Regions from separate parts of the Ochrobactrum sp. SFR4 genome, predicted to be linked through region 1. Evidence: predicted binding sites of a transcription regulator. Region 1 holds the regulator's gene; each other region holds the start of a gene.
What was found. The regulator LexA, encoded in region 1, represses DNA repair genes until DNA is damaged. The targets are predictions, from matches to a motif close to TGTTCNNNNTGTGTTCNG.

Region 1 (7,896 bases):
TCGCTTTTTCATCCAGTGGCAGGGGGCGGGAAACGAACAGGAATTTCGCGCCGTCAGCCAGCTCTACCAGTGTTTTTGCACGATCTTTAAGACCCGGCATTGCTGCAACAAGCTGTGCACGACGTTCATCGGTCAGCAGAGCCTGCAGTTCCGCACCGCCTTCAATATAAGGCAGAACATCGATCAGCGCTTTGGTAAGCGTTTCTGAATCACTGGCGCGGATATGATGACCGTTAATGGCTTCCAGTTTCTGGAAATCGAAACGAGATGCGCCTTTGTTGATGTCTTTGGTATCAAACCATTCAATCATCTGCTCGATGGTCATGATTTCATCATCACCATGGCTCCAGCCGAGACGAACCAGATAGTTGCACAGTGCTTCAGGCAGATAGCCCATTGCACGATAGGCCTCAACGCCAAGCGCACCGTGGCGCTTGGAGAGCTTGGCACCATCCGCACCATGGATCAGCGGGATATGGGACATTTTAGGCACATCCCAGCCCATTGCCTGATAAATAACTGTCTGGCGGGCAGCATTGGTCAGATGGTCATCACCACGGATAATATGGGTAACGCCCATATCATGATCGTCGACCACAACCGCATGCATATAGGTTGGCGCGCCGTCGGAACGCAGAATGATGAAATCATCCAGATCTTTGTTCGGGAAACGGACTTCACCCTGCACATCATCCATCACAACAGTTTCGCCTGTCTGAGGCGCTTTAATGCGGATAACCGGCTTCACACCTGCCGGTGCTTCCGACGGATCACGGTCACGCCAGCGGCCGTCATAACGCGGCGGGCGACCTTCAGCACGCGCCAGCTCACGCATCGCATCCAGTTCTTCCGGTGAGGCATAGCAATAATAGGCTTTACCGGCCTTCACCAGTTCTTCAGCAACTTCGCGGTGGCGCGGTGCGCGTTCCCACTGGGAGATAGCATCGCCGTCCCATGTCAGGCCGAGCCATGTCAGGCCTTCAAGAATAGCGGCCGTTGCGGCCTCGGTGGAGCGCTCGCGGTCGGTATCCTCAATGCGCAGCAGCATCTTGCCGCCGGTATGTTTGGAATAAAGCCAGTTAAACAACGCTGTACGTGCGCCGCCGATATGCAGATAGCCGGTCGGGGAAGGCGCAAAGCGGGTAATAACGGGTGATGACATCGGTCGCTCCGTATCTGCGGTAAAGTTACAGGATCTTACGCTTATATCCGAATATATCGCCTAAAGAATGTAACTGACCGCCTCTCGATTTCTTGTGCTGTTCATGTAGCATAGGCAGCACAACGTGCAAGACTTGATGCAAAAATCAAAGCAGAGAACCGGTGTTTAACGCCGCTCAATGCAAGATTCCTGCGTGAAATAGGCTGTTTTGGACGTATAATTGTGCAGCTGTCAGGTGCGGGGGCAATTCAGACAGCATGGCGAATGGTTATGACGGTGAATGTAGTCATCAGGCAGGCAAGACTGAGTCCCGTTATGATGATGACGGGGCGCAGACAAGTGCTGCCCGCAACACTTATTCTCGCAGGCTGACAGTTGAGCAAACCATGCTTGGTTTTGCTCCTGTGCCAGATTCGGAGATTATTCCCGATGATGGTGCTGTTTATAGCGGACGAAAGCGGGCACTGATTATCCGGCTAAATCTGCGGGAATATTGGCAGCGTTTTCTGGATGATATCTGTGATGCTCTGCTGTTTGAATATGAACGCGGAACGGTTTTCCTGTTACTGGCCGTTGCGAGTGGTGCAGGGGCGGTTCATTATTTTTCCCTGAGGGCTGAACCATACTGGATAGAGCTGTTTGTACCGGCATTCTTGTTGATCTGGCTGTTGTTTTTGCTGCGTGATACGCTGATCAGGCGTGTCAGCCTTGTGCTGATATTAGCCTTTATGACTGGTATGCTGGCTGCGAAATGGGAGACGCAGCGCTATGCAACGCAAATGCTTGGCAGTTCTGTGTCAACCACTTTGACAGCGCGGATTGTCTCGCTCGAACAGGAGGCTGAAGACAATGGCAAAGCCGGACGCTGGCGTATTGTTGCCGATGTGCTGACAACGGAAAAACCGCATCTGCGCTATGCGCCGCAGCGATTGCGGCTCTCTGCACGTGATTTACCTGCGCAGGCTGAAACCGGTTCTGTTCTGAAAGGGGCGGTGCGATTGCGTCCCCATGGCGGGCCGGTGCGTTCCGAGCAATATGATTTCGCATTTCATGGATATTTTCGCGGCATTGGCGGTAATGGCTTCTATCTCGGTGTACCGAAACTGGTTGATGGTGAATTTGCCGGTGATGCAGTGTCAAAGAGCTGGACTGCGTCCGTTGAGGCATTGACCGGTCAGTTGCGGGCGATGATAGGCGGGCGGATTATGCAGGCACTGTCCGGTGAAGAAGGGGCGGTGGCCGCAGCGCTGATCTCCGGCCAGCGGGCAGGGATCAGCGAGATAACCAATGAGGCGCTGCGCATTGCAGGGCTGGCGCATATTCTCTCAATTTCCGGCCTGCATCTGGCGCTGGCAGCGGGTATAGTCATGGTAAGCCTGCGAGGTATTGCCGGACTGCTCCCATCTTTAGCGCTCTATTATCCGGTGAAGAAAGCCGCCGCACTGATTTCACTGTTTTCCTCCGGTTTCTATCTGGCTTTATCCGGTGCTGATGTGGCGGCACAGCGTAGTTTTATCATGCTGGCCGTGATGCTTTGTGCCGTGATTTTAGATCGCAAAGCTCTGACCTTGCGTAATCTGGCGATTGCAGCGCTGTTTAGTATTCTTGTGACACCGCATGAAATCTTGGGGCCGAGTTTTCAGATGTCCTATTCTGCAACCGGTGCGCTGATTGCAGGTTTTGCGTGGTGGAAATTACGCAAGAGACAAAACAACGAACGAGTGACGCGACAGACGGGATTGGGGAGCAAGCTCAGGCTTTGGCTGGGCGGAGTTGCGGGGACATCACTCTTGGCCGGCATCGCCAGCGGGCTTTTTGCAGCCTTTCACTTTAACAATATGGCACCGCTTGGAATGCTGGGAAATGCACTGGCATTGCCGGTGATCTCGGTGCTGATCATGCCTTTTGCGGTTCTGTCACTATTGATGATGCCATTGGGGCTTGAATGGCTGCCTTTACAGGTAATGGGCAAAGGCATTGAACTGGTCAAATGGATTGCCCATTTTGTTGCCGGACTTTCCCCTGATCTGATACCCGGTCTGTTACCCGTGCCTGTAGTGTTGTTATGGACGGCTGCTCTGCTTACAGCAATGATCCTCAACAGTCATTTGCGGCTGATATCGTTGTTTTTTTTCATGGCTGGCGGGATCGTGCTGAGTATGAATACTTTGCCGGATATTATTATCTCGGAAGATGCCAGACTGGTTGCTGTGCGTCAGAATAATATTCTCTATGTGAACCGCCAGCGACCAGCTGCGTTCACAACTGATAACTGGCGCAAGGCCTATAGAATTCATGAGATTAAAACGCCTGATAAGAGCAGTGCGGCACATTCCGGAGGTTTTGTCTGTGAGGATGGGTTATGCAGTTTTGATCTGCAAAACGAGCAGGTGCTGGCTTATGCCGAAAACCGGCCTGCTGCAGATATCGCCTGTAATATCGGTGACATTATCGTTCTCGCTTATGCGGGAAACCTATCGTGCCCTGACATAAATGAAAGTCGCATTACACCGGCAGTAACGCGAAAAGAACCAGTTATAATCACCCGCCAGCAACTGGCATTACGAGGTGTGGCGGAGATTTATCTGAAACCGGATAGTCGTAGTAATACAGACATAGCGCAAATTCATACTTCAGATATGTTGCAAAGCTCTGTTTCCGGAATGCGGATACATCAAGCTGGTTCAGCATACCAGCCGGAACAGGATTCGGTCGTGTTTGCAGTGGGAGAGCCGCAACGACCTTGGCATGGCTATCGTCTCTGGTCCCGTGCTGCCCGCAATCTGGAAGATCCGAAATAGGACTGTCACGCCTGTTCAATGAGTGCCGCAATTATGAGTGCATAGTTGTGGTACAAAGATGCACTAAAATATGTAATTTACAGAGTGCGATCTGTATCGCTCTGTTGGTCAGAACACTGTCAAAATGACCTGTCATGTTTCATTCAAAAATGAAATATCTGTAATCAATCGTCTGAAGTCGAAAACCGGCGGTTGGCCGGTTTTCGCTCCGATGCATATTAGTAGCGGCGTACCAGACCAACCAGCTTACCCTGAACACGCACACGGTCAGGACCAAAAATACGGGTTTCATAAGCAGGGTTCGCAGCTTCAAGCGCAACAGATGCGCCTTTGCGGCGGAAGCGTTTCAGTGTCGCTTCTTCATCATCGACCAGAGCCACAACAATTTCACCGGCATTGGCGGTATCACCACGGCGGATAATCACTGTATCGCCATCGAGAATACCGGCTTCGATCATCGAGTCACCTTTGACTTCCAGCGCATAATGCTCACCGCTGCCAAGCATTTCCGGCGGCAGGGTAATCATATGGGTTTGTGATTGAATGGCGGAAATCGGTACACCGGCTGCAATACGTCCCATCACCGGAACACTGATACCGGCAGGTGCTTCCGATTCTGTCGCAGGCGCGGCTTTTTTAGGCAGTTCGGTGACATTCTTTTTGCTGAGATCGCCTTCAATGACACTTGGTGAGAATTTCTTCTGGCTGTTGAGACCCGGCGCAATCGAGTCCGGCAAACGCACAACTTCAAGCGCACGCGCTCTGTTTGGCAGACGGCGGATAAAACCGCGTTCTTCCAGAGCTGTAATCAGACGGTGAATACCGGATTTGGAAGCGAGATTGAGCGCCTCTTTCATCTCGTCAAACGAAGGGGGAATGCCGCTTTCCTTCAGGCGGTCATGGATAAACAGCAATAATTCATGTTGTTTACGCGTCAGCATTATACGCTCCCAAAGCCTTTATATTATCTGCCGGTTACTAAAATTATGGTGGCAGATAATGAAGTCGTGCAGACTAAACGCATAACCGCATGCACGGGGCGCGGTAGCGAGAATCAATTTTTAAAACAAACCCAGAACGAACACTATATGTTCCAGTATTGTTCTGCAAGGCTTTAAAAGTGATTAATCCGATTGTTTAAAGAATTTCAGCGTATCATCAGGATCTGACAGCGATCACCGGCTTTGGCTGCTTCCGCAAAAGGCTCACGGATCAGCAGAGCATCCGCGCAGGTAATGACGGTCAGCATGGAGGAATCCTGCACCGGCAGAGGCGTTGCCAGTAACTCACCGTCGCTGTTGCGGGTCAGAGTTGCACGGGCGTAATCACGGCGGTTACCATTGGCGGCCATGTCCTGTGCCAGTCTGGCGCCGGCAATATATGTGGTCGCGGCTTTACCTGCCAGACGCGCAACCAGAGGTGCCAGAAACACATAGGAGCAGACGAGGCTGGAGACCGGATTGCCGGGAAGTCCAAGAACGAGCAGGGGCGCTTTGCCTTCGCGATCCAGCTGGCCGAACATGAGTGGCTTACCCGGACGCATGGCGATTTTGTAAAAGCCGAGTTCAACGCCGCAATTGGTCAGTGCCTTATGCACCAGATCATGATCACCGACAGATGCGCCGCCCAGCGTAATCAGAATATCGGCCTCCGAAGCAGCGACATTACGAATGGATTGCTCGATAAGGGCCAAATCATCCGGCACAATACCAAGATCATCTGCCGTGCCGCCATTGCGCCGTACAATTTCTGCGACACCATAACTGTTGGAGCTGACGATCTGATCTGCCGCAGGAACAGTGCCTGCAGGTACAAGCTCATTACCTGTAGCAAGAATAGCTGTTTTAGGGCGTTTATAGACCTGCAATTGCGCATGGCCGGACGCTGCCGCTAAAGAGAGCGATGCCGGATCAAGCAGATGACCGGTTTGCAGCAAGCATTCACCGTCTTTAAAATCCAGCCCGCTGAACCGGATATGACGGCTTTTGCTCACATCCCGTAACAGTGTAACCAGATTACCTTCCTGCTGCGTGTCTTCCTGAATGACAATCGTGTCGGCACCGGCAGGCATTGGCGCACCGGTAAAAATACGCACAGCCTCACCGGATTTGAGCATGCCGTCAAAGCCTTTGCCTGCAGCAGATTCGCCGATGACTTTCAATATAACGGGCAGCTGCTCGGCATCGGCAAAGCGTATGGCATAACCGTCCATGGCCGAGGCATCAAAAGGCGGTTGATTGAATGAGGCAAAAATCGAAGTGGCGAGAACACGATCACCGGCTTCATGCAGGGCGACGTGCTCATGGCCGGAAGGCATTTTATCCGCCAGCAAAAGCCGCAAAGCCTCATCAACCGGTAATAATGCCATGAAACCTACCCCGTAAAAAATAAGAGCGATATGCTAAGAACGCTGCCAGTCGCCGGATTTACCGCCGGTTTTGCTGTCGACGGCTATATTGCCTATGACCATGCCTTTATCGGCAGCTTTTGCCATATCATAAATCGTCAGGCAGGCGACGGAGACAGCCGTGAGTGCCTCCATTTCCACGCCGGTTTTGCCGGTCAGTTTGACTGTCGCACTAACCCGCAAGCCAGGCAGTGCCTCATCCGGCTCGATATCAACCGAGACTTTGCTCAGCATCAATGGATGGCAAAGCGGAATCAGATCAGAGGTCTTTTTTGCAGCCATAATACCGGCAAGACGGGCGGTGCCGATAACATCGCCTTTGGCGGCATTGCCGGAAAGGATCAGCTCAAGCGTCTGCTTTTGCATCGTGACACAGCCCGATGCGGTCGCAATGCGCACAGTGTCGGTCTTGTCACCGACATCGACCATATTCGCAGCGCCGCTTTCATCGAGATGTGTCAGCTTGCTCATAACTTACTCTTTGCCGGTCAGGAGTTTGCGGGTTGCTCTGGCCACATCCTGCTGGCGCATTAGGCTTTCACCGATCAGGAAGGTGGAGATGCCGGATTTCTGCAAACGCAGGCAATCATCATGCGTGAAGATACCGCTTTCACCAACCAGAAGACGGTCATCCGGCACCATGGCTGCCAGACGTTCAGATACTGCGAGATCGACTTCGAAAGTGCGTAAATTACGGTTGTTGATGCCGAGCAGACGCGAGGACAGTTTGAGAGCCCGTTCCATTTCAGCTTCATCATGCACTTCGATCAATGCATCCATGCCGAGTGAAAAGGCTGTGTCTTCCAGCTCTTTAGCCAGTTCATCATCAACACTTGCCATGATAATGAGAATGCAATCTGCACCCCAATGACGTGCCTCATAGACCTGATAAGGATCAAACAGAAAGTCCTTGCGCAGGGCAGGAAGGGAACAGGCCGCGCGTGCCTGTTGCAGGAATTCCGGTGCACCCTGAAAACTTGGTGTATCTGTCAGAACTGAAAGACAGGCCGCACCACCATCTTCATAGGCTTTTGCCAATGCAGGCGGATCAAAATCCGGACGGATCAGACCTTTGGACGGGCTGGCTTTTTTGATTTCCGCAATCAGACCGAAAGAACCGGCAGCCTGCTTTGCTTCCAGTGCTTTAAGGAAGCCACGGGCAGGTGACTGATCGGCAGCAGCTTTTTTCACGTCTGCCAATGGCAAACGTGATTTGGCTTCTGCAATTTCAACAAGCTTATAAGCTTCGATCTTTTTGAGGATATCGGTCATTTCATTCACTTGTCTTGCTGTTCGATACAGCAATCAGCTGATCGAGTTTGGCTTTTGCCGCGCCGCTGTCAATCGACTGGGCAGCAAGGGCAATACCTTCTTTAATATCTCTGGCTTTACCGGCAATGACGAGTGCAGCGCCGGCATTGAGCAGCACGATGTCACGATAAGCACCGGCTTCGCCGCCAAGTACGCGCAGCAGGGCTGCCGCATTATGCTGGGCATCGCCGCCCTTGAGAGCGTCAAAAGCTACG
Region 2 (7,896 bases), 160 kb from region 1:
GACCCGATTGCCTGCCGATTTCCCTGCGCAAACCGACAAGCACAGCACCGAGGAATGTGCTGTTTTTGCGCCCCGCTTTGACAGTTCAGGTCTGATTACCGCAGTTGTGACAAGCGTGGATGACGGCGAATTGCTGATGGTTGCGCATATGAACAGTGAAGCTTTGCGCCTGACACTGGAAACCGGCATAGCCCATTACTGGTCGCGGTCACGCAAGTCGCTTTGGAAAAAAGGTGAAACCTCCGGCAATTTGCAGACTGTTATTGAGATGCGTACAGATTGCGATCAGGACGCCCTGTGGCTCAAGGTCAGAGTTGCCGGCAATGGTCCGACTTGCCACACAGATCGTCATTCCTGCTTTTACCGCACGGTAGATATTTCAGGTAATAACGTCATTTTACATAAATAAATCAGCATATTAGGTTTATTTTTAACGTAAAACACAAAAGCCCTGCGTAATATTGATTACGCAGGGCTTTTTGTCTGGAGGACGGTTCTTTCGCCAAATATCAAATCCGGCGAAAGAAATCTTGAAGACATGAGAGGCGTCCTTCACCTCCCGTCAGATTATCAGAACTTGTAGTTCACACCAACGCGCACAGTGTGGAAGTTGGTTTTAACTTTAGCCACATCAACCTGGTCACTGAACTTAACTTTGCCGAGGTCTGTGTAGAGATATTCTGTCTTCAGAGTTACGTTGTCTGTGAAAGCGTGCTCTACACCAGCACCGGCAGTCCAGCCAGCGCGGGTCTTGGAAGCGCTTTCAGACAGATCCAGAGCAGCATCGTAGCCTTCGATCTTCACTTTACCGTAAGCAAGACCGGCTGTACCGTAGAGCATGGTGCGTTCAGCAATGTCTGCACCCAGACGACCACGAACAGTACCGAACCACTGGACTTTGCCCTTTACAGTGCCTTCGTAAGCGCCGGCTGCATCGTAGAAATCAACCGATTTCTTCATGGTCGAGCCCTGGAAGTCAGCTTCAATACCGGCAACGATCTGATCGAACTGCCAGTTATAACCAGCCTGTACACCACCGACAAAGCCGCGTGGCTTAATGCTGACGCCGTCTTCTTTCATTTTACCAAAACCGTAACCGGCATTGGCACCAACATAACCACCTTCCCAGCTGAAGGTATTCACTTCAACGGCCGGAGCAGGTTCGTTGTAAACGATAGCGTCTGCAGCCATTGCAGTGCCGGAGAACAGAACAGCTGCTGAAGCAGCGAGGATGACTTTATTAAACATGGGAGAACCTCAAAATCTTTCTTGATCTTGTTTTACACCATCCGGACAAAAATGCTGTAACAATATTGCAACACGAATATTCAGAAGAACTTATGGTTACTATTGCGTTAATTTAAATGATCGAAGTAAATACAAATAACAATCAATAAAACTACTTAATATTCAATTAACAATTATTAAAAATACATTAATTTTACATAATTCATATTACAATATCTGTTTTCTGCAATTTATAACTGCACTAATTGCCTTGCACAGCAATCGCATGAAAGCCATAGTCTGAATATACTGGTTCCTGTATTCTGGTCATAACCACAGGTATATTCGGGAGATATTGCATGCTGTCATGGGTACCGCGCCGCCGCACGAATGCTGCCGCCAACACACCGGCTCAAGCAGAATCTCCCAAACCTGTTATTCTTAAAACACCCCAGCCAATTGCCCTTGCTTTAGGGGGCGGCTCAGCACGCGGCTGGGCGCATATCGGCGTATTGCGCGCCCTGAATGAAGCTAATATCAAAATCTCCATGATCGCAGGCACCTCAATAGGGGCACTTGTCGGCGGCTGTTATCTGGCAGGAAAACTGGATGAACTGGAGGAGTTTGCACGCTCCCTTACACGCAGACGCATGTTCAACCTGATGGATATTACATTCCGCGGCAGCGGATTATTCGGCGGCATGAAACTGGATCGCAAATTGCACCAACATCTCGACGGGTTGAATATTGATGACCTGCCCTGTCCTTATGTGGCTGTTGCTACGGAATTACGCACAGGCCATGAGATCTGGCTCTCCACCGGCTCGCTTATTATGGCGATGCGCGCCTCTTATGCGTTGCCGGGCGTTTTTGAACCAATTCGTTACGACCACCGCCTGCTTGTTGACGGCGCATTAGTCAATCCGGTTCCGGTTTCCGTATGCCGTGCCTATGAGCAACAATTGGTATTGGCCGTCAATCTCAACTACGACCAGTTCGGCCGCGCAGCTGTTGTAAAATATACCAGCCCTGCACGTGCCGGACAGGAGGATATTGTCAGCTCTCAGGCAGGGGTAATAAGCCATGAATCACGTTTGGGCATAACAGGCGTGATGATGGATGCCTTCAATATTATACAAGACAGAATCTCGCGCGCCCGTATGGCCGGCGATCCGCCGGATATCGCATTAATGCCGAGTATCGGCCATATCGGCCTGACCGAGTTTCACCGTGCGGCCGAAACTATTGATATCGGCTATCAGGAAACCCGCAAACAGCTGGAAAATATTGAAAGGCTGCAACGCGTACTCTTTTGAATCAAAAACAGGTGCAAAAAGCGAATCTTTTCCAGCTTGTCGATAACGCGATTCCAATAAATATGCCTGACCGAACACTCATGAAGAAAAATACTCCCTCTCCATCCTATTGAAGAGATTATAAAAACGCGATTTTACAGGAGAAAAACACGGTTCTGTGAATTACTTTTAAAAAAATGCAATGAAACGAATAATTTGGCTTGTCACTGCAATAGTGATTTGCTACATCGCCCTCACCGAAGCAATTCGGTTTCTACCACACAGTGCGGTCGTGGCGGAATTGGTAGACGCGCAGCGTTGAGGTCGCTGTGGGGCAACCCGTGGAAGTTCGAGTCTTCTCGACCGCACCATTCTCTCTTTAGAGAATTTTGATTTTTCAAAAACATAATTAAATCAGAATTCCCAATGCACTCATCTGCGTGCACGGAAAAACTACGACTGATTTACATCTGAATTACACAATTCAGACCTGAGCGACATCTGGCAGTACCGCCTAAAAATCCTCAAAACACCTCAGACAGTTATTCCTCACAACAAACTCATATGCCTTGCAGTGAAGCCAAGCCTGAAGCTTTGCACAACCAGCAAATAGCTGCAGCCATGAATCGGATTGTCCCCTCGTCGAAGGCATACAAATTCATCATACAGAGGCGGGATAATCGTATCTAAAGACAGCTGACCTGACCAACCGCGATATCCGCGGCCACCCGGCAAATGACTGCACCAAAAATAATTATCATGATGTGACTCTCAATTATAAATGAACGCCTCGTGCGAAACTGCTGATAGAATATCCAGCGTATCAAAGTCACTAAACTGCACAGGAACAGAAAAATAAAAACAAAACCGAGAGGCGGTATAATCAAGATAAAAGGCCAGCAACTCACAAATGCATAGATTCCGGCGGTTGCGTAAGACACAATTGCAAGCACTACCCACAACAAGATGTGGACTTGCAGCGTCCTTTTCCAAAGTAGTTTCATTGCAACTCCCCCCACTTCAGCACTTGCGTCCTATACAGTTATTTCAGACAGGAAGATGCGAAGTGCCGCGCCATTGTTAGGCGACAAACGACCAGTAAGTCCACAATCATATTCATCCGGTTGTAAATCTCAGGTCGCAGATAAACAAATGCCAGGCCTTGCTGTGAAAAGCGGTCAATTTGCCATCTGGATTTTTTGAACTGCAGTCTCTACCTGAATGCCATCATGACAGAAAATTCCCCTGCACAGAGTCGCCCCGCGACAAACCGTAATGATCTATCCGCGCGTTTTCAGGCTGCTGACGGCTCACCACCTGTTGAATGGCAGGTCGCTGACGGGCTGACAACTTATCCTGATGCGGAAGCATTTATGGAAGCCCGCGTTGCCGCCATTCGTGACGGTACAGCCAATGAGCTGGTCTGGCTTGTGGAACACCCGCCGCTTTACACTGCAGGCACCAGTGCGCGTGAAGAAGACCTGCTGTCACCCGATCGTTTTCCGGTTTACAAGACAGGGCGCGGCGGCGAGTTCACCTATCATGGTCCGGGGCAACGCGTGGCCTATGTCATGCTGGATCTGAAACGACGTCGCGAAGATATTCGTGCCTTTGTGGCAGCACTCGAAGAATGGATCATCCGCACGCTCGACAGCTTTAATGTCAAAGGTGAGCGCCGCGAAGATCGCGTGGGTGTCTGGGTTATGCGCCCTGAAAAACCTCGTCTCGCCGATGGTTCGATGGCTGAAGACAAAATTGCTGCAATCGGCATTCGTCTGCGCCGCTGGGTCAGCTTTCACGGCATTTCGATCAATGTAGAACCACAACTTGAAAATTTCAGCGGCATTGTTCCCTGCGGCATTGCCGAGCATGGCGTGACAAGCCTTGTTGATCTGGGGCTACCAGTTTCCATGGATGATCTGGATGTGGCGCTAAAGCAAAGCTTCACCGAAGTTTTTGGTGATGTAAAATAGCAAAAACAATAAACAACATATTGTTTTAAATAAGAAAAAAATTTGGAGCGATTCCGATTAAAGCTGAATTTTGGAACGCTCCAAATCTTTGTTTTACACATTATCCAACGTATCGGAGCGGGAAAAGAAATCAGTCCGATGAACTGATTTCCCCGCACAGGCGTTTCGCACTTTTACCGGAAAAGCTTTTAAACCGCCTTTTCTTTCACTTATACGGAAAGCATTACCTTCTCCGCTTCAGCACTACGCTTTTGCTCGCGGATGAAAACATAAATGCCCGAGCCGATAATAATGGCGATACCAAACCATTTTGACAGGCTTGGAAAATCACCGAAAAAGATCAGCCCCACGGTCACTGCCATAACGATTTCAACATATTGAAACGGTGCAAGAATTGATGCCGGTGCCAGCTGAAATGCCTGCACTACCAGCAAATGCCCGCTGGCTGCAAAGACACCGATCATGATCAGCATGAACCACGGGAACAGCGAGGCAGGCAATACAAATTGCAGATCCGGAATAGCCGCCACCTCACCGAAGACCATAACGGCAAGCCCCATGATACTGCCGCCGATGCCGGCATAAAGCTGCATAACCACTGGGCGTTCATTGAGACCGAATTTACGGTTCAGCACCAGATAAACTGCGAATAGAAAAGCCGAAATCATCGGCAGAACCGACACCCAGCCAAACACGCTCCAGCTTGGCTGAATTACAATGACAGTTCCGAGCAGGCCAACCAGCACGGCACTAAGGCGACGCCAGCCTACTTTCTCATTAAGAAAAATCATTGAAAGAACCGTAAGAATAAGCGGCTCAACAAAGAACACGGCCAGCGCATCAGCAAGCGGCATATATTTTACTGCCGTGAAAAAACACAGGCTGCCGAGTGCAAGCAGGCAACCGCGAAACAGATTACCCCAGAGATGCTCTGTTTTAAGACCAAGCCCGCGACTGAAAAGAACAATTGCGCCTAAACTAATCAGTCCCTGCACAAAAAAACGCATGAAACTGATGGTAGCCGGCGGAATATTCTCTTCCATTGCCAGCCATTTGCCGGTTGCATCCATAAGCGGCACAATAAGCATGGCACAGATCATCGTAATCATTCCGCGCACATGCGGCTGTAACCGGTCTTGCATTTTAATTCCCCTGCAGCAAAGCCGCCTTCATTTCATTCTCTGTTCTCATCATGGCTTCTGTGTTTAAGCAACCACTCTCTCCCGCCCCTTGTCTGATTGTGTCAAACCGTCACCATAAGGACACAGAGCCTGCTGCGCGGCAGCGAATTGGCTGCGGCATGATTTGACAATTCCGTCATAATTGTTCAAACAAAATAAATCTGCGGAAAAGTCAGGATTACCGGCATTTAAACAGGAACGTAAAGAGAACCTTTATCGCTTTAGCGATATAAACATGCCAAACTATCTGTGATTCGATTTTCCGTAATTCCGAGGCGGTTCTGGTTTTCCTGAAACAGAAAATCCGTTTCGTAACTTTGTTTTCCCGCATTTATGCGAAGCTGGAGTATTCTTTCAGCCGCAAAATGCTCCGTATCTATTTGAACGAACAGGCCAGCCATTTCACATGGATAATAGCGACGATCTTTTTTCGAATATTCTCAGCAATGCACGCGGACGTCAGGCGATACAGTCTGAATCTCCGGTCAGTGTTGCCGAAACTGTTTCGTCTCCTCTTGAGCCTGCACCCGCTGCAGAACCAGCAACAGAGTTACGCCCTGCGTCTGTCGCGAAACCTGCTGTCGTTGAGCCTGTTTCAAAGCCTGCAGCAGAGCTTCGCCCTGCTCCGACTTCTGCACCTGTCGCGGAACTCCGTTCAGCTCCGGCAAGTTCCGATGGCAGCGATTATAATGCTTCCGCCATTCGTGTTCTTGAAGGGCTGGAGCCGGTACGTTTGCGTCCAGGCATGTATATCGGCGGTACCGATGAAAAAGCACTGCACCACTTGTTTGCTGAAGTCATCGACAATGCGATGGACGAAGCTGTTGCCGGTCATGCCAATTTCATTGATGTTAATCTCGATGCAGAAGGCTTCCTGACCGTCAGTGATAATGGCCGCGGTATTCCGGTTGAGATTCACCCGCAGGTGCCGGGCAAATCCACACTTGAAGTGATTATGACCAAGCTTCATGCGGGCGGTAAATTTGACGGCAAGGCCTATGAAACCTCCGGTGGTCTGCACGGCGTTGGTGTTTCCGTGGTTAATGCACTGTCCGACCTGCTGGAAGTGGAAGTGGCGCGTGCCCGCCGTCTCTATCGTTTGCGTTTTTCGCGTGGCTTGCCGCTGGGCGATCTGGAAGAACTGGGAGAAGTGCATAACCGCCGCGGTACGCGTGTGCGTTTCCACCCCGATCCGGATATTTTCGGTAAAAACGCGAAATTTGATCCTGAGCGCCTTTATCGTATGGCGCGCTCAAAAGCCTATCTGTTTGGTGGTGTTGAAATTCGCTGGTCCTGCGACCCGTCTTTGCTCGATCCGAAAAAAGGCATTCCGGAAAAAGCCGTTTTCCATTTTCCGGGTGGTCTGAAAGACTTCCTCGCTGCCTCGCTTGGTAAAGAATTTATGGTCACCAGAGAGATTTTCTCCGGTAAGACTGAAAAACAAGGTGGTCACGGTGCCGTTGAATGGGCGATTGCATGGTATGGCGGAGACAGCTTCGTTCATTCCTATTGTAACACTATTCCGACCGGCGAAGGCGGTACGCATGAGGCGGGTCTGCGTCTGGCGCTGACACGCGGCCTGAAAGCCTATGCGGAACTGACCAATAATAAACGCGCCTCAGTGATCACCACTGATGACGTGATGATCTCTGCCGCCGGTATGATGTCGGTTTTCATTCGCGAACCGGAATTTGTCGGCCAGACCAAGGATAAGCTGGCAACGGTTGAAGCGCAGCGCATCGTGGAAAATGCGATCCGCGATCCGTTTGACCATTGGCTGGCAGCCTCCCCGCAGGAAGCTTCCAAACTGCTCGACTGGGTGGTTGAGCGTGCGGAAGAGCGCCTGCGTCGCCGTCAGGAAAAAGAAACCACCCGCAAGACTGCAACACGAAAATTGCGTCTGCCGGGCAAGCTGGCTGACTGCTCGCAGAATTCGGCTGCCGGTGCGGAATTGTTCATCGTTGAGGGTGACTCGGCGGGCGGCTCTGCCAAACAGGCGCGTAACCGTACCAATCAGGCAATTTTGCCGTTGCGTGGTAAAATTCTCAACGTAGCCAGTGCCGGACGCGACAAGCTGACAGCCAACCAGCAGATCGGTGATCTGGTGCAGGCACTCGGTTGCGGCACGCGCAAGAATTATCGTGAAGATGATCTGCGTTATGACCGCATCATCATCATGACCGATGCTGACGTCGATGGTGCGCATATTGCTTCGTTGCT
Region 3 (7,896 bases), on a different contig from region 1:
CAGAATGTCATGGGCGGTCGTCATATGCATTTTCCTATTGAACGACGTTAAACTGAGAAAATTTTGTCCGGAAAACCGGTGGCTTACATATCAGATAGCATCAGGGCCGGTTTCGCCGGTACGGATGCGGATCACTTCTTCAACGCTGGAGATAAAGATTTTACCATCGCCGATACGGCCGGTTTGCGCGGCTTTACGGATGGCTTCTACCGCTGCATCGACTGCATCATCGGCAAGCACGACTTCGATTTTTACCTTTGGCAGAAAATCAACAACATATTCCGCGCCACGATACAGTTCAGTATGGCCTTTTTGACGGCCGAAACCCTTGGCTTCCAGAACGGTGATACCTTGCAGGCCTACGTCCTGAAGTGCTTCTTTGACTTCATCAAGTTTGAAAGGCTTAATGATAGCTTCGATTTTTTTCATCAGAATGCTGCCTCCGTTTATTTCTGAGCCTTACATGGCCTTGAAATATCATAAGCATAAATCATGCCAAAATCTGCGAATTTATAATCTGACGGGTAAAATTTTATAATTTTTTATGGGCAGGCAGAATTTTAATTGGCAGTCTTTGATGCAGCCTGTTGAAATGTTTAATTTATTTTCAAATGATGCCGAAAGGTGAAATTCACACACGGCAAAGAATGTGCAGAAATTTCAGGCAAGGCTGCATCTGCGTTGCCTTTGCATGAAGAAATGGCAGTGATAAATATGAATACCGGATTTTAGTTGCCTAAAATTTAGGCATTGTGCGTTCTAAATAAGCATGTGTGAAGTAATAAGCATTCTCGCAGGAGCCTGATATGGAGTTGTTGACGCCGGAAGAGATGGGGCAAGCTGACCGGATTACCATTACGGGTGGTGTTGCAGGTTATCGTCTGATGCAGCGCGCCGGTCAGGCGGTGCTTGAAGAGATTGTCAGATTTTGGCCTGATGTTCGTTCTGTCGCTGTGCTCTGTGGCTCCGGCAATAATGGCGGCGATGGCTATGTCGTCGCAAAGCTATTGAAGGCGGCGGGCATATCTGTGGCTTGTTTTTATACGGAACAACCCAAAACGAACAGTGAGGCGGCTCTTGCCTATGCTGACTATTTGTCTTCGGGCGGGCAGGTTCTGCCGCTTCACCATTTTATACCTGAAGATTATTCGCTGGTTGTGGACGCTTTGCTCGGTGCGGGGCTTGTGCGAGATGTAAGCGGAGCGCTGGCAACTTGTATCACAAGGCTGAACATGTCCGGTGTATCTGTCTGTGCCATTGATCTGCCAAGCGGTGTATCCGGACTGGACGGGCAGGTTAAGGGTGAGGCAGTGCATGCGCAGCATACGGTTACGTTTTTCCGTAAGAAGCCCGGGCATTTATTACAGCCGGGACGTGAGTTATGCGGTGAAGTGCATGTCCGCGATATAGGCATTGAAAATACGGTATTCGAAACAATACCGGTCAGGCTTTATGAAAATCTGCCGGAGCTCTGGCGTGATGTTCTGCCTGTTGCTCAGATCAATGCCCATAAATTCACACGTGGCCATGTCGGGGTGTTTTCCGGCGGGATGATGTCCACCGGTGCTGCACGTCTGAGTGCTGCAGCCGCTGCGCGTACAGGGGCGGGGTTGGTGACAATGATTGCACCGCCGGACGCATTACCTGTTCATGCCGCGCATCTGACGGGCACAATGCTGTATCCGTTAGGTGAAACTGTTGACGTTCTGAATTTTATCAGAGCAAGAAAAGTCAAAGCCGCGGTTCTGGGACCTGCCTTTGGTGATCTGCCAAGGGCGCGGGAGCTGGTATGTGCATTACTGGCGGATAGTGCAGATGAAGCCGGTTTGGAAGCACTGGTTCTGGATGCTGATGGAATCACGGCATTTAAAGATCCGCCGCAAATACTGTTTGCTGCCGCAGAACGATCACGCTGTTCGCTGGTACTGACACCGCATGAGGGAGAGTTTCAGCGGTTATTCGGCGGATTGGTTACAGATAGTCAGAGTAAGGTTGAGAAAGCGCGGCAAGCTGCTCAGCTCAGCCATAGTGTAGTGATTTATAAAGGCGCGGATACGGTAATTGCCGCACCGGATGGCCGTGCTGCAATTAACAGTAATGGCAATGCATTACTGGCAACTGCCGGCTCCGGTGATGTACTGACCGGTATTATTGCAGGGCTATGCGCACAGGGCATGCCGGTTTTTGAGGCTGCCTGTGCGGCGGTGTGGATACATGCGGAAACTGCAAATTGTTTTGCTGAGGAAGCACCGGCCGGCCTAATCGCCGAAGATATGCCTGACCTGATTGTAAAAATATGGGCAAAGCTTGAGAAAAACGGCTTGCTCTCAAATGACAGCATATCCCTGAGAAACGGGAAGCACTGAGATAAGAAAATCAGGCCACAGAACTGATTTTTCGTTCTCGTATTATTCAATAAAAACGCCGCCTGTTTTATGAGGCGGCGTTTTTATTTATTCAGCTGCGAGTGTTTTTCCGTCAGGACGGCGTTCCAGCAGTTCCTTCAGGAAGTGGCCGGTATAGGAGCGTGGTTCCACGACGATGTCTTCCGGACGACCGGCTGCGACGATTTCACCACCACCGTCACCGCCTTCAGGGCCGAGATCCAATACCCAGTCAGCGGTTTTGATGACTTCAAGATTATGCTCGATAACAGCAACCGTATTGCCTTGATCGACCAGTTCGTGCAGCACTTCCAGCAGTTTGGCAACGTCATGGAAATGCAGACCTGTGGTTGGCTCATCAAGAATATACAGCGTCTTGCCGGTTGCGCGACGGGATAGTTCTTTGGCGAGTTTAACGCGCTGGGCTTCACCGCCGGAGAGGGTGGTCGCCTGCTGGCCGATCTTGATATAGCCAAGACCGACGCGGTTCAGCGTTTCCATCTTGTCGCGGATACTTGGCACCGCAGCAAAGAATTCCACACCTTCTTCAACCGTCATATCAAGAACATCGGCGATGCTCTTGCCTTTAAACAGAACTTCCAGTGTTTCGCGGTTGTAGCGTTTGCCGTTACAAACATCACAAGTCACGTAAACATCAGGCAGGAAGTGCATTTCAATCTTGATAACACCGTCACCCTGACAGGCCTCGCAGCGCCCGCCTTTGACGTTGAATGAGAAACGACCAGGCTGATAGCCACGTGCCTTTGCTTCCGGAAGGCCGGCGAACCAGTCGCGGATTGGTGTGAATGCACCGGTATAAGTGGCCGGATTGGAGCGCGGCGTACGGCCAATCGGGGACTGATCAATATCAATCACTTTATCCAGCAGTTCCAAACCTTCAATCCGGTCGTGTTCTGCCGGATGTTCGCGGGAGCCCATGATTTTACGTGAGGCAGCTTTATACAGGGTTTCAATCAGGAATGTGGATTTACCGCCACCGGACACGCCGGTTACTGCGGTAAAGGTGCCGAGCGGAATTTCACCGGTTACGTTTTTCAGATTATTGGCACGGGCGCCGACAACTTTAATACGCTTGGACTTTGTAATCTTACGGCGTTCTGCCGGAACCATAACTTGCAAAGCGCCGGACAGATATTTGCCGGTGATAGAATTTGGATTGTTTATCACTTCGGACGGTGTGCCCTTAGCAATAATCTGACCGCCATGAACACCGGCTGCCGGACCAATATCAACGACATAGTCGGCAGTGAGAATAGCATCTTCATCATGCTCAACCACGATCACGGTATTGCCGAGATCACGCAGGTGACGCAGTGTGTCGAGCAAACGGGCATTATCGCGCTGATGCAGGCCAATGGATGGCTCATCGAGCACATAGAGAACGCCGGTCAGACCGGAGCCGATCTGCGAGGCGAGGCGAATACGCTGGCTTTCACCGCCGGACAGTGTGCCGGAATTACGCGACAGTGACAGATAATCCAGCCCCACATCGTTGAGGAAGCGCAGGCGCTCACGGATTTCTTTCAGAATACGGGCAGCAATTTCGTTCTGTTTATCATTGAACTGCTGGTCAATCGTGCTGAACCACTGATCTGCATTGCGGATCGACATTTCCGTTAACTGGCCGATATGCATCTTGCCGACTTTAACTGCCAGTGCTTCCGGTTTCAGGCGATAGCCTGCGCAAGCCGGACAAGGGGTGGCCGACATATAGCGTTCGATCTCTTCACGCGACCAGTTGGAATCAGTTTCCTTCCAGCGGCGCTGCAGATTAGGAATAACACCTTCAAATGTCTTGGTTGTTTCGTAAGAGCGCGAGCCGTCCTTATAAACAAAGGTAATTTCTTTGCCTTTGGTACCATGAAGCACAGCCTTTTGGGCATCTTCACTCAAATCCTGCCACTTATCTGTCAGCTTGAAACCATAGGCTTTGCCCAGTGCTTCCAAAGTCTGATTGTAATAAGGCGAAGAGGATTTTGCCCAAGGCGCGATTGCCCCGTCTTTCATGCGCAGAGTTTCATCCGGCACAATCAGGTTCGGATCAATGGCCTGCTGTGAACCAAGGCCGTCACAGGTCGGGCAGGCACCAAACGGATTATTGAAGGAGAACAGGCGCGGTTCAATTTCAGCAATCGTGAAGCCGGAGACAGGACAGGCGAACTTTTCCGAGAACAGCACGCGCTCATGGGTGTCGTTTTTGGATTTATTGACGCTGTCTGCTGCGGTTTCTTCCGGTGGTAACGGCTTGTCAGCAAATTCTGCAATTGCCAGACCTTCAGCCAGTTGCAGGCAGGTTTCCAGACTGTCGGCCAGACGGGAAGCCAGATCAGGACGCACCACAACGCGGTCAACAACCACATCAATATCGTGCTTGTATTTCTTATCCAGCGCCGGTGCGTCAGCTATTTCATAGAAAACACCGTCAATTTTGACGCGCTGAAAGCCTTTTTTCTGCAGTTCAGCGAGCTCTTTGCGGTATTCACCCTTACGGCCGCGTACAATCGGCGCCATGATATAGAGGCGGGTGCCTTCTTCAAAAGCCATCACACGGTCAACCATCTGGCTGACTGTCTGGCTTTCAATCGGCAAGCCGGTAGCCGGAGAATAAGGAACACCAACGCGTGCATAGAGCAGGCGCAGATAGTCATAAATCTCGGTGACAGTACCGACCGTTGAGCGCGGGTTGCGGCTGGTTGTTTTCTGTTCAATAGAAATGGCAGGAGACAGACCATCAATCTGGTCAACATCCGGCTTTTGCATCATTTCCAAAAACTGGCGCGCATAGGCTGAAAGACTCTCAACGTAACGACGCTGACCTTCCGCATAGATTGTATCGAAAGCGAGCGATGACTTGCCCGAGCCGGACAGGCCGGTCATGACAATCAGCTTGTCACGGGGAAGGTCAATATCAATATTTTTCAGATTATGTTCGCGGGCGCCGCGAATGGAGATAAATTTTTGATCGCTCATCAGCATTGTGCCTGCGTTGGATGCATAACAATTGGCCGGTTAAATCAGACAAGCAGAGATTACTCTGTCCGCAGCCGAAACTCAGACATTTATATAGGTGTGCTCTGCTCAAACTCAATATTGACCGGATTTGTACTCTGTTCTGCGAAACTGCGCTGCACTAATGACAGTCCAGCTGCTTTCCCGCAATTTTGCAAAAGGTTATAGAACAAAATATGAACTTAAGTCCAGTCAGATTTTGGTTGTAATCGCTGCAAAGCAGGATTTCTTGTCTAAGTTCATCAAATGACGATGTAATATAATGTGAAAACCTATCAGTTGACGATGCGCTGTCCTGAGAGCACACTGAAATTGTCTTCAGCATCAGCGGAGGAAAGGGATGTAAGTCCCGAACAGCTGAAGACGGGCGAAAGCCCAGACAGGAACTTATACTGTTCCGCGCGAAACAGGAGGAATATAAGGATGAGTCCACCTGACCATGCATGACGATATTATATCGTCGAAAAATAATGTTTTTTCTGAAACTACCGGATTTCTGTGAAAGCTATCTGAAAAATAGTTTGAATAGAATGGTCAATAACGCAATTTACCTGTCTGAATGCTTCGGCAACAGATGATGCAGTTACGGATTTGCTGAAAGTGGTACGGTTCTGAAAATATGGCTGAATGCTATATCTGCGGTTCGGAACCAGACTGTCACAAATGAAAGTTGAAGTGTGGTTTTACTGAAAGAGCAACAATTTATCTCTACTGCAAATAAACTGCCATCATGGCAGATATTTGAAATCTTGTCGGCGAATGACTACCGGCAAAATGGGATGAACCCCAATCAAAAGCCCTGCGCGCCAAAATAAGTGAGCGGCAGGGCATTTTTGTATGTTGTATAAACTTGTTGCCGAGGCAGATGTGCCTCTTCCCTGATTTATCTTCTCCCCAAAATTCTGATGATGACATAAACCTGACGGTAACGGTGGAATGAAAGCAATTGCGCGGATAAATTTGCGGTGCTTATATGCCCGCGGCGGTATCGGGGAGCATGACGACATACCGCTACGGAGGGTTCTCAAAAATCAGGACAAAGACGTTGTTTTTTGTCTGTAACAGTTTTGTGCGAGGTGGCTCCTGCCTATCGCGAAGTTGTTTGATTGCAGAATATGGAAATTTTTAATGACAAGCACATCGCATAAACCGCGCGCACGCGATCTCGGTATTCCGTTTACAGGAACAACAGGTTCGAATAATGCCATTACCGATGTTGAAGGCGTGACCGTTGGTTATTCGACGATTATTGAGGGCGAGGGCAGGCTTGAAACCGGCAAAGGCCCTGCGCGCACCGGTGTCACTGCTATCCTGCCACGGGGAAAGACATTTAATCCGGTTTTTGCCGGCTGGACATCTTTCAACGGTAATGGCGAGATGACCGGCACGACATGGATTGAGGAGAGCGGTTTCCTTGAAGGACCGATTGCGATCACCAATACACACAGCGTGGGTGTGGTGCGGGATTCCGTGGTGTCTTGGCTGATTGATAATGATCTGACAGGGCCGCATTTCAAAGACCTTTACTGGCTTCTGCCGGTGGTTGCTGAAACATGGGATGGTATTCTGAACGATATTAACGGCATGCATGTGAAGAAAGAGCATGTCTATGCCGCGCTGGATAATGCTGCGGGCGGCAAAATTGCCGAGGGGAATGTCGGCGGCGGCACCGGTATGAACCTGTTTCACTTTAAAGGTGGTACGGGTACTTCATCGCGTAAACTGAGCGATGAAGAGGGCGACTATACTGTTGGTGTACTGGTGCAGGGCAATTTCGGCAGAAGACAGGACCTGATGATTGCCGGTGTGCCGGTTGGTGAGGAAATCACTGAGCTGATGCAGGATACCTCATGGACGCGTGAAGAGAGCGGCTCGATTATCGTTGTCGTGGCAACGGATGCGCCGCTTTTGCCGCATCAGCTCAAGCGACTGACACGCCGTGTCTCTGTCGGGCTTGGTCGTGTCGGTGGTTTTGGTGCCAATGGCAGCGGGGATATTTTCATTGCCTTTTCAACGGCCAATCCTGATGCCTATAGCCGTGAAGAAAATAGCCAATTGGAGATGGTCTCTAATCATAAAATGGATCCGCTTATTCATGCCACAGCCTTGGCTACGGAAGAAGCGATTATCAATGCGATGATTGCGGCGGAAACTATGAAGGGGCGGGACGATAACATCTCTTACGCTCTTCCGCATGACCGGCTTATGGAAGTGATGAAAAAATATAACAGGCTCAAGAAATAACGATTTCTGATTGAAGAGGCGGCTGAAAAGCCGCTTCTTTGTTGCGAACGTGGACGGTTCGCTTTATTCGATGCTATCGAGCGCCGTGTGCCAGACTTGGCACACAAAGGTCGCTCTAACAGCAGTTTTTGCAGCAGAGATATCTATGAATATTCACGACACAGCCCTGAACGGCGATACAGGTTCAGATTTGCAGGACAAATTGGCCAAGCCTGCGCCGGTTTCCGATATCAGTCAG

Region 2: a site for LexA is predicted at 5,871-5,888, ahead of parE (DNA topoisomerase IV subunit B). Genes of this name have one in related genera too.
Region 3: a site for LexA is predicted at 5,580-5,597, ahead of uvrA (excinuclease ABC subunit UvrA). Genes of this name have one in related genera too.

What each region holds. Positions count from the first base shown of each region.
Region 1 covers NZ_JAAPBB010000003.1:93,692-101,587, forward strand. The annotation lists gene gltX (glutamate--tRNA ligase) at 1-1,162, opposite strand, end outside; gene HBA93_RS04570 (ComEC/Rec2 family competence protein) at 1,420-3,963, shown strand; gene lexA (transcriptional repressor LexA) at 4,182-4,904, opposite strand; gene HBA93_RS04580 (molybdopterin molybdotransferase MoeA) at 5,111-6,331, opposite strand; gene moaC (cyclic pyranopterin monophosphate synthase MoaC) at 6,365-6,841, opposite strand; gene trpC (indole-3-glycerol phosphate synthase TrpC) at 6,845-7,642, opposite strand; gene trpD (anthranilate phosphoribosyltransferase) at 7,644-7,896, opposite strand, start outside.
Region 2 covers NZ_JAAPBB010000003.1:254,236-262,131, reverse strand. The annotation lists gene folE (GTP cyclohydrolase I FolE) at 1-2, shown strand, start outside; gene hisI (phosphoribosyl-AMP cyclohydrolase) at 1-409, shown strand, start outside; gene HBA93_RS05300 (outer membrane protein) at 571-1,248, opposite strand; partial or broken gene HBA93_RS24725 (patatin-like phospholipase family protein) at 1,671-2,246, shown strand; tRNA gene HBA93_RS05290 (tRNA-Leu) at 2,809-2,893, shown strand; gene lipB (lipoyl(octanoyl) transferase LipB) at 3,752-4,495, shown strand; gene HBA93_RS05280 (DMT family transporter) at 4,705-5,637, opposite strand; gene parE (DNA topoisomerase IV subunit B) at 6,083-7,896, shown strand, end outside.
Region 3 covers NZ_JAAPBB010000012.1:1,083-8,978, reverse strand. The annotation lists gene glnA (type I glutamate--ammonia ligase) at 1-24, opposite strand, end outside; gene HBA93_RS13815 (P-II family nitrogen regulator) at 91-429, opposite strand; gene HBA93_RS13810 (NAD(P)H-hydrate dehydratase) at 807-2,366, shown strand; gene uvrA (excinuclease ABC subunit UvrA) at 2,454-5,375, opposite strand; gene HBA93_RS13800 (DmpA family aminopeptidase) at 6,543-7,658, shown strand.